Regions from separate parts of the Bacillus mesophilum genome, predicted to be linked through region 3. Evidence: riboswitches for the same ligand, from Rfam matches in the RefSeq annotation. Region 3 holds a riboswitch; each other region holds the start of a gene.

Region 1 (4,240 bases), on a different contig from region 3:
TTGTTCAGTTTAGCTCCATATGGACTTTTACTAGGCATATTTGGGGTCGTACTGCCGCCGCTGCTATTTTCTATTGGCATGCCGCATGTAGGACCAGGTCTGGGAACTATTTTAACGGCATCAGAACTGCCCGTTGCTGTTGTATTATCTGCAGCCGTCTTATCAGAACATGTCGGTGTCCTGCAATGGACGGGTGTATTAATCATCTTAGCCGGAATTATGATCGGCAATAAAAGCAGTATACAGCCCAAAATCATACAGCCATATGAACTAAACAGCCAGGGTTGATAACCTTGGCTGTTTTTTTAAAGGAGATTCATCCAAGTTCGTAGAATTATTTTTTCAATGAGAAAGGAGAATACAATGCAAATCAGACTTGCTGAAGCAGACGATATCCAACAGTTAATTCAAATGAGATGGGACTTCACTATTGAACATGATGAAAGCAAAAAAAGTACATCCTTCCAGGAATTTGAGACTGAATGCCGCTCCTTTTTAGAAAGAGCACTCCTCAATCAGCAGTGGTTTATTTGGATTGCAGAGGAGCAGGGAAAAATTCTTTCTCATATTTATATTGAATGCATCCACAAGGTTCCCCGTCCAGGGAGAATCACTTACCCTTTCGCCTACATGACGAATGTATATACACTTCCAGAATATCGGCAAAAGGGGATTGGCAGCAAACTTTTACATGTTATCCATGATTGGACCAAGGAAAACAAATATGAATTTGTTCTTGTTTGGCCAAGTGATGAAGCCATCGAATTTTACAAAAGAAGTGGGTATGAAGTTCTTACGGAACCTTTGATTTATTATCCTAAATAAAAAAGCATCCGTAAACAAATGTAGCTATTCTATTTAAAGACCAGGAGTGTGGAAATAGATGTGCGGAAGATTCACCTTATTTACTGATTATGAGGAAATAATCGATCGCTTTGATATCGAAGCGGCCATTGATGAAGAACAATACATACGCAGCTATAATATTGCGCCATCTCAGGAAGTGCTGGCTGTCATTAACGACGGAGAGAAAAATCGGCTGGGCTATTTAAAATGGGGTCTTATTCCTCCCTGGGCAAAAAATTCGAAAATCGGCAATAAAATGACGAACGCCCGCGGAGAAACCCTGACAGAGAAACAAAGCTTTCGAGCTGCTTATGAAAAGCGCCGCTGCCTCATTATTGCTGATTCCTTTTATGAATGGAAAAAAACGAGCACAACAAAAGTACCGATGAGAATAAAATTAAAATCAGATACCCTCTTTGGCATGTGCGGCCTCTGGGAACGCTGGATTTCTGCTGAAGGAGCACCCGTTTATTCATGCACAATTATTACAACAGCCTCCAACCCGTTTATGAGAGAGATTCATGAACGCATGCCTGTGATCCTTAATCCTGAGGATGAAAAAACATGGCTAAACCCAAACAACAGGAATACCAGTGAACTAAACAAACTCCTTGTCCCCTTTGATGAAAACCACATGGATGCTTTTGAAGTTTCGGATAAAGTAAACTCTCCTAAGAATAATACCATTGAAGTTACTCATGCTCTTTGCTGATTTTTCAAGGCTGTCGAAAGACGCCTTTTTTTATTTAAACTGAATGCAAATCTTTTCAAATATTCATAATAAGAAAAAAGTCGCAAATTGTCGAAATAGTAATCACGTGCTAAAATACCTATAACGGCAAATTTTACGAAAGTAAAAGACGCAAAGCCACGGACCTAAGGCATAGATTTGCTAAGGCAGCCGGGTTACCAAGATGACTGATCTTGTAAAAAAGGAGTAAAGAGAAATGATGCATTATAAAGTATTAATTGCTGACGACTCAATGTTTATGCGCCAGCTGCTTAAAAAAGCAATCTCAAGTGACCGCTACACTGTCATTGGAGAAGCTGCAAATGGAAAAGAAGCCATTAAGTTATTTAAAAGGATGTCACCTGATATTGTCTTGCTTGACTTAACAATGGATGGGATTAATGGAATGACTGCTTTAAAAGAAATTAGACGGATTGATTCCCGCGCAAATGTAATTATTTGCTCAGCGATGGGCCAATCGAAAATAATCATTGAAGCTCTTCAAAATGGAGCAAAAGACTTTATCGTCAAGCCCTTTTTTAACGAACTTCTGCCAGCATTAGATAAAGTGATTAAATAAGTTTTTAGCTCTGGAATAAAGCGTTGACAATTAATAGGAAAATAGAAAACGGATTAACCGGGGTGGCTATTGATCATATTCAACTGACATTTAACCATTTGAATGATTATATACGTTTTCAGCATATCACTTACTTTGTCGGAAAACCGTAGTTACTTAACTGAAAAGAAAAAGAACCTGAAGAGTCTGAGAGGACTCTTTTTTTATCGCAATTTACAAAACCGATACAATTCAACTTTGATTTTTATGGTAAAATTTACATATTACTATTTTCGAGGTGATTATATGACTTATTTCTTTAACTTTCTTCTAGCCATTTTTCTTACTGCTTCATCATATTTTATTGGAAGCATACTTTTGAAAAATAGTATCACGATATTAGCGGCTATTATTATTGGAGCTTCCGTCGTATCATTAGGTTCCATAACCGAAAAGCTTGGAGCACCGATTTGGTTAATTATACTCGTTCCATTTCCAGTTGGCATGACCCTGCTCTACTTATTTCTGAAAGAACCTTTTCATATCTGGCTCATCACCTATATGACAACATTGGCATTATATACGGTTATTCATGTCATTATGAGTTACTTTTTTAAATTCAATTCGCTGATTCCAGCTTGGAAACTGAGAGTATAACTGGTAAAAGGAAATAGAATCTTCGAAGAGACATCTGCTTGCTATATATAAGAATAAAAGCACTAAGGTTTGCAAATACAGAAAAGTATATTAAATTTTTATGATAAAGGAAGCAACAGGCATAAATAAAAATCCATCGGTAATCCTAACAAAAAATGTACAAAAGGGGATTACGATGGATTTAAATCCAATGGATATTTTAAAGCCTATTCAATTAAGTTCAGAATCATTAAGTGAAAATGAACCTTTAACAGCTGTTGAAATGGGGAAGCTTTGGGCTACCTATACAGGAAACAGTATGTCTCGGCAGATCCTCACTTATTTTCGTCACCATTGTGACGATGAACATATTAAAATTCTGCTGGAGAATGGAATTGCTTTGACAACAGATTTCATGGAGCGGATTGAATATTTTTTTAAGAAAAGTCATTTCCCGATCCCGAAAGGATTTTCAGAACAGGACGTTAACTATGGTGCTCCAAGGCTTTATGATGATACATTTTATGTTCACTATCTGAAATATGCTGCCAAAGCGGGAATGAGCATTTATGCCGTTGCGATTCCTTTAATTATGAGGAAAGATATCAATCAGTTTTTTACTTATTGCAACAATTGTGCCGTGGCATTTTTAGATCAAATTAATACCGTCTTAGCTGAAAAAAAATTAATAGCAAAACCTCCTATTATTCCGATTCCAGAAAGCAACGATTTTATTAAGAAACAAAATTACTTAGCAGGTTTTATTGGAGACATACGGCCCCTTCATGCTCTAGAAATCTCTCACCTTTATGACAACATTGAAAATAACACAACAAGCAAAACATTATTATTAGGATTTTATCAGGTGGTTAGGGATGAAAAGATTAAAGCTTTGTTTAAACGCGGGTTGGACATGACCGAAAAATCAGTAAAGCAATTCATGGAGAAATTGCATGTTGAAAATCTGCAGACACCATCTCATCTTGATCATTTAGTTACAACATCCGCTTACCCGCCTTTTTCAGATAAAATCATGCTCTTTCATAAGGTAGATATGTTTTCAATCAAACTAAGATCATTTGCGAACTCTATAGCAGTAAATGGACGAAGAGATATCGCTTTAATGTATGGGCGAAACCTCATGAATGTTGGATTGTTTGTTGATGATGGTGCAAACATTCTCATTGATCAGGGCTGGATGGAATCACCTCCTAAAGCCTATGATCGAACTTAAGTTCATTACCGTATGCCCTCTGTAGAATTTCCATTCTTAAAGCAACTTATAAACAGCCTTCTTATTTCATATAGGAAGGCTGTATTTATGAATTCAAGTGGGTTGATTTTCGACTATTTCACATTCGCAAGCGTAGACTCTCCAGCTTTATCTGTTTTTTGAATAACGGAAATACTTCCATCTGCTTCTAGCACTACGGCTTCGACCTGCCCCATCGAAGATATACCATTGGACC
Region 2 (4,240 bases), on a different contig from region 3:
CGTTAACATCCCTTTATTTACGGATGAAGAACGGGCAGAAATCGGCACATTGTATAAACAGACCAGCGGTGATGCAGCACGCTGGCGCGCAATGGAAATCGTTTCTCCTAAAATTCCTCAGCTATTAAAACAAATCAAATCCATTAAAGATAAAGGCAATGAACCTGTGATCTACTGTTGGCGCGGCGGTACTCGCAGTAAATCAGTCGCAACTTTTCTGCAATTTGCCGGACTCCCCATGCCTCGTTTGATTGGCGGATATCGTGCTTATCGTCAATATATTTTAGAGAAACTGCCGAGTATGCTGAAGAAAAAAGCAATTGTTTTACACGGTTTAACAGGCAGCGGCAAGACAGAAGTACTTAGCCGACTAAGTGAGCAAGGCATGCCCGTCATTGATTTAGAGCTTATCGCGCGTCATCGAGGCTCAATCTTTGGCAGTTTTGGCCAGGAAAATCCACATAATCAAAAGATGTTCGATGCATTGCTTTTTCAAACATTGCATACCATACAGGAGTCACCATTTGTCATTATGGAGGCTGAAAGCAAAAGAATCGGAAAAGCTGTCCAGCCTGAGGAGTTAATTCATCTAAAAAAAGAAGGCATTCACATTCAATTGGATTGTTCAATGGAGCAGCGAGTGAACCGTTTGTCCACTGAATATGTGAAACCATATATACAAGAAGAATGGTTTAATGTTAAATTAGAGGAATCCTTTATCTTAGTCAAAAAAAGGCTAAGAGACAAAGAAGCCATCGCGCTTATCGAGGATGCACTGCTGCAAAAGGATTATCGACGTTTTATTCAGCTGCTTCTGGAAACATACTACGATCCTCGTTATACATTTAAACTTAATGAATATGATGGTCCGTTTTACTATATAAACTCAGATCATATCGATAAAGCAGTTGAAGAAATTGCAGACATTTATAAAAAAGAAGAAGAAAAAGAAAAAATGCTAAATTAGGAATAAAGACCTAAAAACAAGCAATAAAAAGATTAAATTTTTGTGAAATTTTGGCGAAATTTATGATACTATAATATAGAAATTATTGAACAAATTGTTCGTAATATGGAACTGGTAAGGAATTTTCTGATATGATGAACTTACCAATGTTGATAAGGTGTGTGAGATTGAATGATTGGAGATCGAGTGAAACAGCTCCGAATGGAAAAAAAATTATCCTTATCTGAGCTTGCTGAACAAGCAGGAGTTGCAAAATCTTATTTGAGTTCTCTGGAAAGAAACCTCCAAACGAACCCTTCAATCCAGTTTCTGGAAAAAGTTGCTGGCGTACTAGATGTTCCAGTTGATCATTTAATACATGAGCAAATTAATAAAGATGAGCTTGATTCTGAGTGGATGAAAATTGTAAAAGAAGCCATGGAATCAGGAGTATCAAAGGAACAGTTTCGTGAATTTCTCGATTTCAATAAATGGCGAACAACACAAAATAAATAACCAGCTTCAGACTTGGTCAATCATTGATTGAGATACATTTCTAGCAGACTCTGCAGCAAAAAAAAGCAACAAACTTAGGCGTGATACTATATGTATCACGCCTCATTCATTCCGACTGTCTTCCTCATTTTAAACCTTCTCCACTTCTTTTTCTAAATGACATTGAAGAAAAGCTCTGATTTCCGCTTGTTCCAGCCCCATATTCTTGGCTTCGGTAATCAACTGGATCCATTCAGCATCAACGACTTCACGATTATTACTCATCATCTCGATCACTCTTTTTCCCCCCAAAATACGTATCGTATCCTAGGCAATCCGGCCATCATAGTATCTTCTCCAGGCGGTGTGTATGACAGTAAAACTTCCTTACATCGGTAATGACGCCCAATATTATACGTTAGATCCGTGACTTTGCGTCCTTGCCTTTCAGCAAGTTTGCCTTTTCTTCAAAGTATTTCCTCACTATCTATCATACTATATCCTTTTGTTAATGTTTGTCACTTTTTGTACATTATTTTATTTTTTTCTATATTTTTCAGAATATCGGTAAAGTAATTTAAATAATAAGATTAATAGATTTACTTACCTCTGAAACAGCAGGCTGATAAGGAGTGTCCTTTTCAATTTTCTTTTTTTGTTCTTTTACTTTATAGGAAACATTTACTCTTTCCTGTGTCATAGCATTAAAAAAAGGCTGGCTGGTCAGATCATTTCCGCAAACCGGACAGAGCCAATCCCCCTGTTCACTGCTGCTGAAGGATGGACGCTGACAGCGATCACAATTTTTCTGATACATAAAGCACCTCTTCTCGAAGAAATTCTTCTATCATCCTATTCACTTACAAAGGCATTCATGTTAAAGCACAAATGGAATAATCCAAAGACTGTGCAGAACACAAACACCTGTATACAAAATCACAGCAAACATCGCCAGCTTTCTAATTCCTTTTCCATCCGGAACAGCCCCAGTGAAATTCAATCCATACAAAATCACCGAAAGGGCAACCTTTAGTATAAGAAACCAATGAGGTCCTGCCTCATAAATAGCATCCATTAAAGGGTTGGCTTCTGTGATCATGTTGTGTTGAAGACCGAGATAGGTTACAGCACCGTCGAGTAAATTTAAAAGCGCAAGATAATACAGTATGACTTTCATCTAATCACCGTAATTTCTAAAAAATCATCTAGATGATCCAGCTTCTTGGTTTGCTTTAAATGTCCATTTAAGCTCTAAGGCATCTCCTTGGTATATATTCTGATCCTGCCCATTATCAATAAATTTAAACTGAACTGTAAATTTCGTTGCGTTTCTTGCACCTGCTGGCATATTTTCCAAAACTTGAACTGGATTATTCGTTAAGTTGGCTAAGCTCTCTGTAAATATCACTTGTTCTTTGCCTGATACATTATATAAATATTGAACGATAATATGCTCACCAAAATCTTCCCCATTGTTATCGCCCTTTTTATCGTATACTTCGTATTCAGACTGCAGAAGAATATCTTTAATATTTAATGAACCAGCATTCTTTAATTCAAAAGCACGAAATGCATAATCACCTGGTTTGAGATTATCAATCTTGATAATATTTTCTTTGTTAATCTCTAAATCTAATGTACCGGCAGCAAAAAAGCTCTCTGCAGTTTCCTGATCGCTAAAGTAAGCAAATGTTCCTCCTGCAACCAGGCTAAGTCCTAATGCAGATGATAAGACACCAGCAGCTAATTTCTTTTTTATATTCAAGTCTCTTTCCCCCATATCATTTCGCGTCTAACCTGCATTGCGAATTTTTCTAATATAAATAAGTAAAAGGAAACCTCCACCGATAGTTGCAAGCAGACCTGCTATGAGTATGTTGTAATGATTCGTTGCCGTATTTGGAAGTGTATTTACAACTTCTGGACTTACAACAATATCTTCCGCCGGTTGTTCATCATCAGGTAGGGTTGGATTTGGATTGTTAACTGGATCGGCAGGATTTGGGTTCGTTGGATTTGGATTTCCGCCTGGATCAGTCGGATCTGGGTTCTCTCCAGGGTTCGTTGGATCTGGATTTTCTCCCGGATCAGTCGGGTCTGGATCCTCTCCTGGATCGGTTGGATCTGGGTCTTCTCCTGGATCAGTCGGATCTGGGTCCTCTCCAGGGTCGGTTGGATCTGGATCTTCTCCTGGATCAGTTGGGTCTGGGTCTTCTCCTGGATCGGTTGGATCTGGGTCTTCTCCTGGATCAGTTGGGGTTGAGTCTCCAATTCTCTCTGCTAAAAAGATAATTTCAACTTCAGCCGAGCTGCCTTGAAAACTGTTTCCTAACGTTTCGGGCACTTTTACTTGAAGGAACAATGTCTCTTCTGATCCCTTTGTCAGTTCCCTTGGAGAAAAGCCAGTAAAATCTTTCAGCTTTCCATCATATAAAAGATCGTTTTCCTTTTTCACCAGGAACTCCAGCTCTTCGAATAAACCCTTTACAGACTTTTCATCTCCAATTCTAGCGATATACTTAAAGTCCATTAAGCCATTATTCTTTACGGTAATATTTCGCGGCATCCAATCTCCAGGTTTTAAATTGTCAACTTGAAAAAGATATCCATGAGGATTGGTTTGAATATCAACCTCTCGATCTTCTGCATGAACAGGAAGCCCGCCAATGCCCAATGAAAGCATAAATATAAATAGGATGAAAACGATCTTTGGTTTTGCCAGCAAACCTTGATTATTCATGGCATTACCTCACTCATTTGATTTGACAAAAGGCGGGAATAAATTCCCGCCTTTTTGTG
Region 3 (4,240 bases):
TCGGTCATTTGGGTTTGTATTTCGATCATTCCGGAGAGCTTTTCGATCATTTCACTTTGTTTTTCGATCATTTGTAAGGTTTTTTCGATCATTTTAACAGTTTGAGGTATTTCTTGGCTAATTTTATAAGCGATAGGGCTCAATTTTATTATTCTTCTCTAAAAAAACGGAATGATACTCCTTTTTAAGGAAGGGCAGGACTCGGTTCCTATCAATATTTTTGGTTTTTCCATCAAAATTCTCGGTTTTCCTATCAAAATTTTCGGCTTTCCTATCAATTCGCAGCCGTTTCCTATCAAATTTTTCATTTATCCTATCAAACTGCAAAAATCCCCTCCAACCAAACGCAAAAACATCTTCATCCGTTATCCCCCAACAAAAAAAGAAGCCAAGAGTTTTTCCCTCTTGACCTATCCGTTTAGAACCTTTCCATATTCTTCTCAAATACATTTTTCACTTTTTCTACAACGATGCCGGATCCGCCTGCGTCTTCTACACTTTCAATCATCATGGCAATGAGCAGCTTTGGCGAATCTGGATTGTAGGCAACAAACATCCCATTTTCCTGACCTTTCATGCCTACATTTAACTTAAGCTCGGCTGTGCCGGTTTTTCCGGCGAGCGGGTAATCATCCATTTTCGCAGCACGGCCTGTTCCGCCTGGCTCTTGGATGACTTTTCGTAAAGCCGAATTCATTACAGCTACGGTTTCTTCACTAATGATATTTTCTTTCCAAACTTGATTTTTTTCTTCGCTTTCTAGCAGTACCGGCTTAATGAGTGAACCTTTATTTATGAATGGTGTGTAGCTGGCAGCAAGGTGGAGGATATTCATTTCCACTTCTCCTTGGCCATAACCGGAATCAGCCAGTTTTATTTCAGTGTCCATATTGCCCGTATGTGAAGATTGAAGCGGATACACATATGGAATTTCTTCTTCAAAGCCGAATGCTTTTAAACCTTCCATGAAAGAATCCTTGCCTAACTGCAATGCTTCTTGAGCAAAATAAATGTTGTCAGAGTACATCATAGCCTGGTCGAAATTGACTGGTGAACCCGGATCCTTTACCCGTGTGACTCGATAACTTCCCCATGAGGTGTCCTTTTGCCAGCGCAGGCCTTTAATATTCTTTGTTTCGCCTGCTGTGGTGACTCCCTCTTCAAGGCCAACTGCTCCTGTGATTGGCTTCATAACTGAACCTGGCACATAGTTATGGCTGAAACGATTAAGGAGTGGTTGCTGCTCATTTTCTTCGAGCGTCTTCCACTCTTGTGCTGTTAAACCTAATGAAGCAGCATTTGGGTCAAAGCTTGGACTGCTTACTAACGCCATTGTCGCACCTGTAACTGGGTCAATGGCGGATGCAGTGCCGGCACTGCCCTTCAATTCCTCATATAGATCCTCTTGAACAGTTAAATCAATTGTCAGCTGAATCTTTTCTCCATTTTCAACCGGCTTCTCCGCCAGCACTATCTCTGATTCGTCTTCTTTCGTAATACTGATTTTAATCCCGTTTGTTCCTTTTAGCCGCTCTTCCAGTACTTGTTCAAGACCCCTTTTTCCGACTAGATCTGTACTGGAATAGCCTTTGCCTTCATTTTTTTCCAGTTCCTCAGCAGTAATGGGACCAACATACCCAATCAAATGTGCTGCTGATTCACCAGCTGGATAGACTCTGCCTTTCACATCCTGTTTTAAAACACCAGGCAGAGAAAATACTTCATTTAGAAGCCTTTCATTATCAGGGGAAACCCTTTTGATCGGTACAAAATGACCAGGTTGCACCCAATCAGCATTCAGGGCATTTTCAATACTCTCCTCGGAAATTCCTAAGCTCTGAGACAGTCCTTTAATGGTTGTTTCCTCAGTATTTCCCATTTCCTCTGGCACGATGCCGATTTCATATAGTGTGCCATTAAAAGCAAGCATATCGCCGGTGCGATCAATTATATCACCGCGCTGGGCCGGGATAGATGTATAGTTTATTTTGTCATTAGCACCGAGCTCCGGGAAAATAAGCGTTGTATCCCATTCTACAAACCAATTTACCTCATCCTCATGCTCTTCCTTTATAAGTGTTGCATCATGTGTAAATTCTATTTTTCCTGCAGCACTATTCATAGATGCATAAAAGGGAAGTGCTGCGCTTGCTTCCGCAAATTCCTGTTCTTCGTCTGCATTCGATGTAACCTCTACTTCAGAGATTTGCAGGTCTTTATACACTTTTTCATATCGATCTACAAAGTCATCCTCTGATATGGTTTCCTTTGCTTTTGCAGAGAGTAAACGATACATCTCGGTAAATTCTTGGTTATTCCAATGTTTAATATATTGCGAAAACTGATCTTGAGGCATAGGTTCTTTTGAACAGCCTGCTAAAACGATAAAAATAAGGAAAGAAGCAGCCAGTAACCATCTTTTTCTCATGAATCCCCCTCCTACTGTATTCTATTTTATCATTCTCATTAGACAAATTTCTACAAGTTGCTCATTCTGAAAATGAACGTATGATGAAAAGTTTTCACTAATGAAAAAAGCTGAACCTGCACAGGCAAATACTAGATGTCTGGGCAAGTTCAGCTATTATATATATGCGCTAATGGCATTCTTATTAATGAAAAATAGAGCAAAGTATAAGTTCAGTAAATTTACGTTTCTAGCAGGGAATCTTTTCTAGCTTTTGATCCGTGGCTTGAAGCAGTTTTTTTGAAGCCTGTGAAAGATTTTGCAGGCATTCTTTTCTTAAGTCTTCATGGCAAACGAAGTTAAACTTAAGGTCTAATTCCAGATTTTCGGCAATCTGAACAATTTTATTTTTCTCTTCCTTTAAAACATGACGCCGAATTTCCTGTTCAAAGTAAGCTACTGTTCCAAATAATACCTCCATCGTCCTCTCTCCTTGTCTATTTTTTTAACACCCGTTCATGCTGGCAGCCCGACCATCATAGTCCAATATAATTAGAGACACCTCTTCTTTTCGGCAGCAAGACTAATCGTCATTACTTCCATGCCAAAGGTAGAGAATGTCAATCAGACCTTAGATTCGCGGCTTTGCGTCCTTATTTTTCAATAAGTTTGCCTTTAAACATCTGTTACTTTTATCTTAAGTCTTTATTCTCATTATTTCAACAACTTTCAACCATCTTCAACAATTTCCCCGGAAATATTTAAAAATGAGTGATATGAAGCACAATTGATAGGAAATAGTGGCGATATAATAGAAAAGACGACCAAAAATCATAGGGATTGGGGTAATTACATGCTGCTGATAGGAAAGAAAAAAACAAAAATGCTAGAGTTAGATCGGAAAGAGTTAGAAGATTCCATTCGAAAGCAAGTTGAGGAAGAAATGGCATTTAAAGAAGTCGCACTGCAACTGACTATTTCCGAGTTTCTCCATGACTTACAGCACACCCTGCATCAGCACGAATTGGTAAATGGACAGCATCATACACTTGGCTCATTAGTTGGCAGCATTAAAACTCATTTTGATCATGTTAAGTCATTAAGTGAAGACTCCGTTCTAAATTCAAAAGACCTCTCACAAAAAGGAGAGGTTCTCATTCATTCTGCCGGGGAAATGGTATCGCGTTCAAACGATGGGAGAGCTTCTATCTTAAAATCCGAAGAACTGATGAAGCAGCTTGGCGCTCAATTAGAGGAAAATTCCCGTAAAATGGAGCAGCTCAATGAGCGATCGAAGGAAATTGAAATGATTGTAAAAGTAATTAAAGAGATTGCTGATCAAACCAATCTGCTTGCCTTGAATGCTTCGATAGAAGCTGCTCGTGCAGGAGAACAAGGGAAAGGGTTTGCTGTTGTTGCAGAGGAAGTTAGGAAACTGGCGGAAAATACAGCTGAGAGCACAGCAAATATTAGCAGTTTGACTAAAAACATTCAGCAGGATATTGGGGCAACTCTGCAATCAACCCTGCAAAGCTCCAATCTCATTCAAGAAGGAATGAAGATCAGCAGCGGTTCAACTACAGCGATTGATTCCATCAGCAGCATCATTACTGCAGTACAAAAAGAGGTTGGTGAAGTCATTCAGCAAATCGGCAAGCAGACACATCAATCTCAGGAAACAGCAGACGAAATCAGCAAGACGAAACATATTTTTGATGAAGTAAATGCTTTGCTGAAGCAGCATATAGATGATGCAAGTGTTGTAGACGAAAAGCTTGAAAAGGTTATTAATCAGCTTTCCAATAAAGAATAGCAGGAAAAAGGGCATCCAAT

Evidence for each region. Region 3 has a riboswitch for cyclic di-GMP ahead of F7732_RS10630 (hypothetical protein). Riboswitches for the same ligand answer to the same signal wherever they lie in the genome.
Region 1: linked by a shared signal. The riboswitch ahead of F7732_RS17815 (response regulator) and the one ahead of F7732_RS10630 (hypothetical protein) in region 3 are both predicted to bind cyclic di-GMP.
Region 2: linked by a shared signal. The riboswitch ahead of sinI (DNA-binding anti-repressor SinI) and the one ahead of F7732_RS10630 (hypothetical protein) in region 3 are both predicted to bind cyclic di-GMP.

The regions. Positions count from the first base shown of each region.
Region 1 is NZ_WBOT01000006.1:215,954-220,193, forward strand. Features, by position in the region: gene F7732_RS17800 (EamA family transporter) at 1-288, shown strand, start outside; gene F7732_RS17805 (GNAT family N-acetyltransferase) at 364-825, shown strand; gene F7732_RS17810 (SOS response-associated peptidase) at 884-1,558, shown strand; cyclic di-GMP riboswitch class I at 1,674-1,760, shown strand; gene F7732_RS17815 (response regulator) at 1,794-2,156, shown strand; gene F7732_RS17820 (hypothetical protein) at 2,514-2,792, shown strand; gene F7732_RS17825 (DUF3231 family protein) at 2,968-4,005, shown strand; gene F7732_RS17830 (DUF421 domain-containing protein) at 4,119-4,240, opposite strand, start outside.
Region 2 is NZ_WBOT01000004.1:324,820-329,059, reverse strand. Features, by position in the region: gene mnmH (tRNA 2-selenouridine(34) synthase MnmH) at 1-967, shown strand, start outside; gene F7732_RS14765 (helix-turn-helix domain-containing protein) at 1,139-1,462, shown strand; gene sinI (DNA-binding anti-repressor SinI) at 1,592-1,729, opposite strand; cyclic di-GMP riboswitch class I at 1,769-1,912, opposite strand; gene F7732_RS14755 (PHD finger domain-containing protein) at 2,019-2,258, opposite strand; gene F7732_RS14750 (DUF5658 family protein) at 2,319-2,618, opposite strand; gene F7732_RS14745 (TasA family protein) at 2,643-3,206, opposite strand; gene F7732_RS14740 (TasA family protein) at 3,234-4,181, opposite strand.
Region 3 is NZ_WBOT01000003.1:171,428-175,667, reverse strand. Features, by position in the region: gene F7732_RS10640 (hypothetical protein) at 1-143, opposite strand, end outside; gene F7732_RS10635 (penicillin-binding transpeptidase domain-containing protein) at 419-2,428, opposite strand; gene F7732_RS10630 (hypothetical protein) at 2,658-2,888, opposite strand; cyclic di-GMP riboswitch class I at 2,978-3,091, opposite strand; partial or broken gene F7732_RS23445 (methyl-accepting chemotaxis protein) at 3,684-4,220, shown strand.